2 regions of the Rahnella sp. PCH160 genome follow, and region 1 is predicted to be linked to the other one. Evidence: riboswitches for the same ligand, from Rfam matches in the RefSeq annotation. Region 1 holds a riboswitch; the other holds the start of a gene.

Region 1 (4,634 bases):
GCACATTGAACAGAAGTGTGCGACTTTTCCGGATTCCTGCGGGAGAGTTTCATCGTGATAAGCGCGTGCTGTGGCCGGATCGAGCGCCAGATTAAACTGGTCTTCCCAGCGGAATTCAAACCGCGCTTTAGACATGGCGTTATCACGGATTTGTGCGCCCGGATGGCCTTTCGCTAAATCTGCCGCGTGCGCTGCTATCTTGTAGGTAATCAAACCCTGTTTAACGTCTTCTTTGTTCGGCAGGCCAAGATGCTCTTTTGGCGTGACGTAACACAGCATGGCGCAACCGAACCAGCCAATCATCGCCGCGCCAATCCCGGACGTGAAGTGATCGTAACCGGGTGCAATGTCGGTCGTCAGTGGCCCGAGCGTATAGAACGGCGCTTCATGGCAATGCTCGAGTTCTTCGGTCATATTGCGGCGGATCATTTGCATCGGCACATGCCCCGGCCCTTCAATCATCACCTGTACGTCATATTCCCAGGCGATTTTCGTCAGCTCGCCCAGCGTATGCAATTCTGCGAACTGCGCTTCGTCGTTTGCATCCTGAATTGAGCCCGGACGCAGGCCGTCGCCCAGCGAAAGCGAGACATCGTAGGCGGCGCAGATTTCGCAGATCTCACGGAAATTCTCATACAGAAAGCTTTCGCGATGATGCGACAGGCACCATTTCGCCATGATTGAGCCGCCGCGCGAAACAATGCCGGTCAGGCGTTTGGCGGTCATCGGTACGTAACGCAGCAGCACGCCTGCGTGTATGGTGAAGTAATCCACGCCTTGCTCGGCCTGTTCCAGCAGGGTATCGCGGAACATTTCCCAGTTCAGGTTTTCGGCAATGCCGTTCACTTTTTCCAGAGCCTGATAAATCGGAACGGTGCCAATCGGAACCGGGCTGTTACGCAGGATCCATTCGCGGGTTTCGTGGATATAGCGGCCGGTGGAGAGATCCATCACGGTATCCGCGCCCCAGCGTGTCGACCACACCAGCTTTTCAACTTCTTCTTCGATGGAGGACGTCACCGCTGAGTTACCGATATTGGCATTCACCTTCACCAGAAAATTGCGGCCAATGATCATCGGCTCGGATTCAGGGTGGTTGATATTGGCGGGGATAATCGCGCGACCGGCGGCGACTTCCTGGCGCACAAATTCCGCAGTGATATTGGCGGGCAGGTGCGCTCCGAAGCTTTCGCCGGGATGTTGCTGGCGCAGAACTTCTCCGCGGATCCGCTCACGCCCCATATTTTCACGGATGGCGATGAATTCCATCTCAGGAGTAATCATGCCCCGGCGCGCATAATGTAACTGCGTGACATTTTTACCGGCAAGGGCTTTTCGCGGGCGCGGCAGATGCTCGAACCGCAAATGATCCAGTCCTTCATCGGCCAGACGCTGCTGAGTAAAACCGGAGCTGACCTGTGGAAGTTCTTCGGTATCGGCGCGTCCGGTTATCCAGCGGGCGCGCAATTTTTCCAGACCGGTATGCACGTCGATAGTTGCAGACGGATCGCCATACGGCCCGGCGGTGTCATAAACCGGAATCGCTTCGTTTTCTTCAAACTGCGGATTGTCTTTTCCGCCGCCGATCAGCGTCGGGCTGAGCTGGATTTCCCGCATAGGGACACGAATATCAGCGTGGTTGCCCTGGAGATAGATACGTCGGGAATTGGGAAAGGCTTCGCCTTGCAGGCTGTCGATAAACGACTGTGCCTGTGCGCGTTGTTCGCGGCGGTTAGCGGGCTTTTTTTCGGATGTAACGGGTTTCTGGGTACTCGACATAGCAAATTCCTTGTGTTGTTTTCACGGCAAAAGCGTGACAGAACGTAATGGAAAATTGCTTGTCTGGAGGTTTACGGCAGGAGTAAAAATGGGCGGTTGAACGCTGGCGGCCGTATGCAGGCTGATGCCAAATCGCGCTAAACGCATAACATTACTCTTGTTCCCTTCGCGGGTACTAACCCGATCAGGTTCCGCGGATCCCGAATTAACGGTCTCAGCCTGGCATCATCTCCGCGAGGAAATTTTGCACGAGGCACTCCGACAAGAAGCCTCAATATAGGAGGCCGTTTTAAAAACTACAACCCTGAGCAGGGTTTTTATTGTGGCAACGTGTTGTGCAGACGTAACACGTTACGCGGGTTTGGCGAGATGCTCTTCGTTTGCAGAAGGTAATTCTTTGCGACTTTCCGGATCAAAGGCCAGAATGATCAGTTGATCCTCGAGCTGAAAACGCGCATCCAACGCTTCACCCACATCAGATAATGCATAATGAAATGCGAAAGCATTGTCATCATCAATATCATTTTCGGTGTAACTGTCATGGAAAGCCATGATAGCTTCAGTATTGAGCTCGAGTGCGGGGTATATTTTCGCAGCCTGTAATTTTATCTCTGCACCTTCCACTTCATCAATGATCCGCTGATAAAGGTGGAAATGGCCGGCGGACAGATAATCCACCAGGTTATGGCAAAAGTTGTCCAACGCTTTTTCATTCAGCGGTGTATGTTTTTCTTTATTGGGTTTCAGGCCGACCAGTGTGCAGTAAGACACCAGCAGTTCTTTGCGTGCGTGCAGCCATTGATCCACTAACTCATTACTGCCACCAACGCGTTGGGTCAGTCTTTCCAGACGATTTAGCATGGTTGACTCCGTGAGCGAGAAAAAAGTAACCAAAGGTTACTAATATGTAAATATCAACCCCAGATTGTCAGTCTCGTCGAGGTTATGCAACAACAATTATGGAATTACAGATTACAGAACAACATACCGGCTGGTGGGTGATCAGCTATGAAGGCAAGCTGTGGCTGCCTGAAGGTGAACTGCCGTTTGGCAGCGCTGAAAAGTTTGCGCTGACAGGCAAAATTGGGCGTCAGATTGGCGAGTGGCAGGGCGAGCCGGTGTGGATGGTGCGTCAGGCGATGCACCATCACATGGTGTCCGCGCGGCAGATGCTCGATCAGGAACGCGGGCTATTCCAACTGGTCGGGCGCGGCGTGCAACTGTCGGAATTTTACCGTTCGCACAAATTCTGCGGCTACTGCGGGCATGAAATGCAGGTCAGTAAAACGGAATGGGCTGCGCTGTGCGGGAACTGTCGTGAACGGTATTATCCGCAAATCGCGCCCTGCATCATTGTCGCTATCCGCCGGGGTGATGAGATTTTGCTGGCGCAGCATGTTCGTCACCGTAATGGTATTCACACGGTACTGGCCGGTTTCGTTGAAGTCGGCGAAACCCTCGAAGAAACCGTGGCGCGTGAGGTCATGGAGGAGAGCAATATCCGCGTGAAAAACGTCCGGTACGTCAGCTCTCAGCCTTGGCCGTTCCCGAATTCGCTGATGATGGCGTTTATGGCCGACTATGACAGCGGTGACATCGTGCACGATCCGAAAGAGCTGCTCAGCGCGGGCTGGTATCGCTTTGATCAGCTGCCACAGTTGCCGCCGCCGGGAACCATCGCCCGCCGGTTGATTGAAGATACAGTTGCGCTGTGCCGCGCAGAAAGAGATGAAGACGACGTGTAGCAGGAGTGTTGCATGGTAGAATGCCGCCAGATTATTTTCGGGCGGCCCGAATATTGAAGGAAAAAGACAGAATGAATGAGTTGAAAAATGACCGCTACCTGCGCGCCCTGTTACGCCAGCCTGTGGATATCACACCGGTCTGGATGATGCGTCAGGCGGGCCGTTATTTGCCAGAGTACAAAGAAACCCGCGCTGTAGCCGGTGATTTTATGTCGCTTTGCAAGAATGCGGAGCTGGCCTGTGAAGTGACCCTCCAGCCACTGCGTCGCTACCCGCTGGACGCCGCGATTCTGTTCTCTGACATCCTTACCATTCCTGACGCCATGGGGCTGGGGTTGTATTTCGAAGCCGGTGAAGGCCCCCGTTTTTCTTCTCCGCTGACCTGCCGTGCCGATGTCGAAAAACTGCCCGTCCCTGATCCGGAAATGGAACTGGGCTACGTCATGAACGCGGTTCGCACTATCCGTAAAAACCTCAAAGGTGAAGTGCCGCTTATCGGTTTTTCCGGCAGCCCGTGGACACTGGCGACATATATGATCGAAGGAGGCAGCAGCAAAGCCTTCACAAAAATCAAAAAGATGATGTATGCCGATCCGCAGACTTTGCACCTTTTGCTCGATAAAGTGGCCGATAGCGTCATTCTCTACCTTAATGCCCAAATCAAAGCGGGCGCGCAGTCTGTCATGATTTTTGACACCTGGGGCGGCGTACTCACGCCTCGCGATTACCGCGAGTTCTCCCTGAACTACATGCACAAGATTGTCGACGGTCTGATCCGTGAAAACGAAGGTCGCCGCGTGCCAGTGACGCTGTTCACCAAAGGCGGCGGACAATGGCTGGAAGCGATGGCGGCAACCGGTTGTGACGCGCTGGGCCTTGACTGGACAACGGATATTGCCGAAGCCCGTCGTCGCGTAGGCGACAAAGTGGCGATTCAGGGCAACATGGATCCTTCCATGCTGTACGCTTCGCCGGTTCGTATCGAGCAGGAAGTGGAAACCATTCTGGCCGGTTTTGGTAAAGGTAATGGCCATGTCTTTAATCTGGGCCACGGTATTCATCAGGATGTTCCGCCAGAAAACGCCGGTGCGTTCGTGGAAGCGGTGCACA
Region 2 (4,634 bases), 860 kb from region 1:
TTTAAGACAAAACACGTAAGCGGTTTGCTCAACTCCAGACTCTGCGGGTTTGTTTTACGAAATTCATTAAATAACCATTTCCAGTTAAGCTGATGCTTTTCCGGTTGCAGTAAATTACGTCTCGCCTTGCGCTGTTGCCAGATAATATCACTGCGGCGAATGCGTCTTATAATAAGCGGGGTCTTTAATTTATCAAAGACGGCATTCATGATGAGAACCGTCTCATTAATTACCGTTTCATGTAACGTCAAATATTTCATTCTGTGTATCGCTCCCTGATTTCAATGAGCAAGAGAATAATCCTGACAAAATGAATAACAACGCAGCACGTGCATTTTTACGAGACGCCTCGGGAAATTTCGTCATCAGGGTTAGCGCGATCCGAAAAAGATGCCCGTTTTGCGGGGTAGCCCCAAAATTTGTATGACAACTTGGTGTAAGCTGTAAACCACACCAATATCGTGGATACTTTTATGCCTGCTGCAGCCCCCCTGAAAAAAAGCTATTACAGTGCCGATCGGTCACTGTCCCTGTCTCAGCTCGATATGGAGATCATCACTCAGATAGTGCGCGATCTGGACGTGGCTGAAAGCGAAAAAGAGCATTACGTCACGGGCTGGATGGGTCAGAACAGTGTGGTGCTGGTGAGGAATTATCAGGATAAACGTGGCACGTCCAACGGTATTGTTATGTCGCGCGGCAATCGCTACAAACTGACCATTCAGGCTATTACTTTTCGTATTCCTAAATTTCTTCTGTGGATTACCTTCCGCCGTAAGCCCCGCACCATGACCGTTATCGCTTATAACAAGCTGGGTGAACAGGCAACCGGCCTGCAACAGTTTATGCATATTCAGGAACCTGAGCTGAAAGAACAGCTGGAAAGCGACTGGCGTGAACTGAACGATTATCTCGGCATGGCCTGCTGGCAGATGGAGAATAACCAGCCGCTGTGGCGTCAGTTGCATGAAGAAATTACGGCACAGTCACTGCTGATGCAGGCAGAGTCAACGTGGTTCAGCGGTAAGAAGCTACAAAAAGACGGAGAATGCGAAGGCTTATGGCTGAATGAGCAGTTTATTGGCCGCCGCACCGGCGAGCAGGCTGCGCTGTTGCTGTCTTGGAAGGATGATGAAAATCAGGATATTGCCAGTTACCGGTTTGAACGGGTTTCAGCGGATAAAATTCGTGTGATGCTGCGCCCGCGCAAGGAAGAGAAGTTCTACCCGCTGAACCCGTTTGACGCCGTACATCTGCAACAGGCGCTGACGATGTTTCATCGGGCAGAAGAGGCGCTGAGCGAAACCCAGCGCCGCGCCTGACAGGTTTTACCACCAGCGGTGGAAATGATGCACCGGCCCGATGCCGTGACCGACTTCCAGTGAGTCGGCCTGCATCAGTGCCTGTTGCAAATAGTCTTTGGCTTCCCGCACGGTATCCGCCCAGTTATTGTGACGCGGACGCAATGCCGCCAGCGCCGCCGACAGCGTACAACCGGTGCCGTGCGTATGCCGGGTATTCACCCGCGGCGCAGTAAAACGCTCGCGTGAATCCGCCAAAAACAGCCAGTCCGGGCTTTCTTCATCACTCAGATGACCGCCCTTCATCAGCACCGCCCCGCATCCCATTGCCAGTAACGCTTCACCCTGTTCGCGCATTTCCGTTTCATTCACCGCCACCGGACATTCCAGCAAAGCAGCCGCTTCCGGCAGATTTGGGGTGATAATTGAAACCTGCGGGATGAGCAGACGTCGCACGGCATCGACGGCTTCCGGCAACAGCAGCGGATCGCCACTTTTGGCCAGCATCACGGTATCAAGCACCACAAACGGCGGCTGATAATACTTCAGCCTTTCTGCCACCGCGTCGACAATCTGGCTGTTCGACAGCATGCCAATTTTTGTGCTGTCGATTCGCACGTCACTGAACACGGAATCCAGCTGCGCGGCCACAAAATCCGGCCCGATGTTGTAAACAGACTGCACGCCAAGAGTGTTTTGCGCCACCAGCGCGGTGATCACGCTGGTGCCATACGCACCCAGCGCCGAGAAGGTTTTCAGATCTGCCTGGATCCCCGCGCCACCACTCGGGTCGGTGCCTGCGATGGTCAGTGCATTAATTCTTTTCATCACACGTTTTCCCCGGTCAGCCACTCTTCGCGCATTAAAAACAGGTTATCGAGAAACTCCGGCGTGAAACTGCCGGGCCCGTTTACTACAGCGCAGGCACGTTCTCCTGCGCAGGACATCACGCGACATGCCGCAGCAACGTTATCCAGACGCTCGCCGGGCAACGCCACAAATGCGGCAACGACGGCGGATAACGAACAGCCCGTGCCGACGATGCGGGTCATCATGGCGTGCCCGCCTGTCACCGAACAGCTATGCTCGCCGTCTGTGACGTAATCCGTTTCACCTGTAACAGCCACTACCGCCCCGGTTTCACGCGCCAGTTGTTGCGCGGCGGGTAATGCAGACAGGGAATCATCACCGCTGTCTACACCACGCCCGGACGCAGTCAGGCCACTGAGCGCGCGGATTTCAGAGGCGTTTCCGCGAATGGCGGCCGGGGTGAGGTTGATAAGTTCGAGGCAAAACTCAGTGCGCCAGCTCAGGCCGCCGACAGCGACCGGATCCAGCACCCAGGGTTTTCCGGCCTGATTGGCCGCGTGAATAGCGGCCAGCATCGCATCAGCATGAGGACGGGTCAGCGTGCCGACGTTAATCAGTAAGGCATCGGCAACTGCGCTGAATTGCGCAGCTTCGGCGGGATCAATCACCATCGCCGGTGAAGCGCCGAGCGCCAGCAGGACATTCGCCGTAAAAGATTGCACCACGTCGTTGGTCAGGCAATGAACCAGCGGCGCAGAGGCACGAAGTTGTTGCAAAGAAGCGGCGGCTAATGCGCCAGAAAAAACGGAAGGTCGGGTGTTCATGGTTCTCCCCACCGGCGCTGAAGAAGGCGGTATCGGGAGAGATACCTGACTTCCCTACGCTGGCATAATCCAGATCAGGTAATACGGGTAAAATCTCAGCCTTTCTTTTGCAAGAGCGGCACCCCGAGTCATTAGTAAATATATATTCTTTCATCAGCTTACGGGAAGTGGCTTGTTGACACAAGCTGAACTCATTCCGGTGTCGGTGCGTAGAAACAGGGTATTAATTAAATCGGAAACCCCTCACGGAATACTAACAATCTTTAACACAACCTTTTCATTATACCGACACTCAGCGTGGAACTATATTTTTTGGTTTAAGTCTACCTAACGGTAACTTTCATTATCTCTCTGTTACAGATTTCGTAATAGAATACCCGCATGATGAGAGTCGGAGATGAAATTGTAATCATGATGACAGTGTGTTTAATGAGGAAAGAAATGAAAATACTAATAATAAGACGGGAAAACATTGGTGATCTTATCCTGACGACCCCGCTTATTTCTATGCTGGCGAAAAATCATCATGTCGATATGCTGGTGAATTCTTACAACAAACAGGTTCTCGAAGGTAATCCCGGCGTCAGTAAAGTTCATCATTATACAAAACTACACCACGAAAATTCATACACTAAAAAGATAAAAGCCATTTTACGCCGTATTACTACCACCTTGACTATCTGGCGAGAAGGTTATGATGTTGCCATCGTGGCGGGGAACTGGAATAAAAGACCTTTGCAATGGGCGAGATTATCACGGGCCAAACGAATTATCGCCATAGGAAGTGATGCGCCAGACTCTGTCACCGATAAAATACCTTATATGAAAGATGGAATGCATATGGTCGAACAGATGGCTCAACTCGCCAGGCCTTTAAATTGTCATACCAAACCGGGGAAACTGGATTTATGGTTGACTAAATCTGAAATAGAATTCGCAGCTCACAAAATAAAAAACACTTACAATTTCCCGTTATATGGTTTACAGATCAGTTCCCGAAAAGAAAAACAACGTTGGTCTGTTGAAAATTATATTGAAATCGCTCACAGGTTGGCGCGTGATGAACCTTGCAAAATTATTCTTTTCTGGTCTCCCGGCTCAGCAGATAATCAGCGTCACCCCGGGGATGACGAGAAAGCGAAGTACATTATCAATGCCTGCAAAGATATTATTATGGTCCCGTTCAATACCGTGAATCTTCGTGAACTCATGGCCGGGATGTCTCTGTGCAATCAGATTATTACCAGCGATGGCGGCGCATTGCACATTGCTGCGGGCGTGGGAAAACCGGTTGTTGCGCTTTTTGGCAACAGCGATCCGCTGGTCTGGGGGCCATGGAAAGTGCCGTACAGAATCATTACTTCTGCAGACGAAGATGTTGCGCATATTTCAACCGATGAGGTTTATGACAATTTTATGGCATTGAGAAATGAAGTACTTATTAAAAATACCTAAATGTAACATTTAGCCTAAAGCCATTTTTATAATTTAATGACAATACAGACTCCATTATTGCTTTACAGATAATCTGGACATAAATGAATGCATTTAAGATAAAGTTAATAAAAAAATACAGCATACATACTCTTTTTTAACGGGAAGAGAAAACCACTCGTTGAAAGGGGAAAGTATTCAATATGTTGATTTCTGTTATTGCAGGTAATAATCCCGCTCAATAAATGTACCAATCACTTTATCG

Evidence for each region. A riboswitch is a leader RNA that binds a small molecule or an ion and turns the genes downstream of it on or off. The one in region 1 is predicted to bind thiamine pyrophosphate.
Region 2: it holds a riboswitch for thiamine pyrophosphate, as region 1 does, so the genes downstream of both, thiM (hydroxyethylthiazole kinase) here and thiC (phosphomethylpyrimidine synthase ThiC) in region 1, are expected to answer to the same signal.

What each region holds. Positions count from the first base shown of each region.
Region 1 covers NZ_JBLOGT010000001.1:1,295,218-1,299,851, forward strand. Annotated here, with positions in the region: gene thiC (phosphomethylpyrimidine synthase ThiC) at 1-1,779, opposite strand, end outside; TPP riboswitch at 1,924-2,050, opposite strand; gene rsd (sigma D regulator) at 2,131-2,640, opposite strand; gene nudC (NAD(+) diphosphatase) at 2,739-3,524, shown strand; gene hemE (uroporphyrinogen decarboxylase) at 3,596-4,634, shown strand, end outside.
Region 2 covers NZ_JBLOGT010000001.1:2,152,866-2,157,499, reverse strand. Annotated here, with positions in the region: gene ACM5QY_RS10090 (hypothetical protein) at 1-260, opposite strand, end outside; gene ACM5QY_RS10085 (hypothetical protein) at 474-1,322, shown strand; gene thiD (bifunctional hydroxymethylpyrimidine kinase/phosphomethylpyrimidine kinase) at 1,329-2,129, opposite strand; gene thiM (hydroxyethylthiazole kinase) at 2,129-2,935, opposite strand; TPP riboswitch at 2,970-3,071, opposite strand; gene ACM5QY_RS10070 (glycosyltransferase family 9 protein) at 3,377-4,390, shown strand; partial or broken gene ACM5QY_RS10065 (IS1 family transposase) at 4,586-4,634, opposite strand, start outside.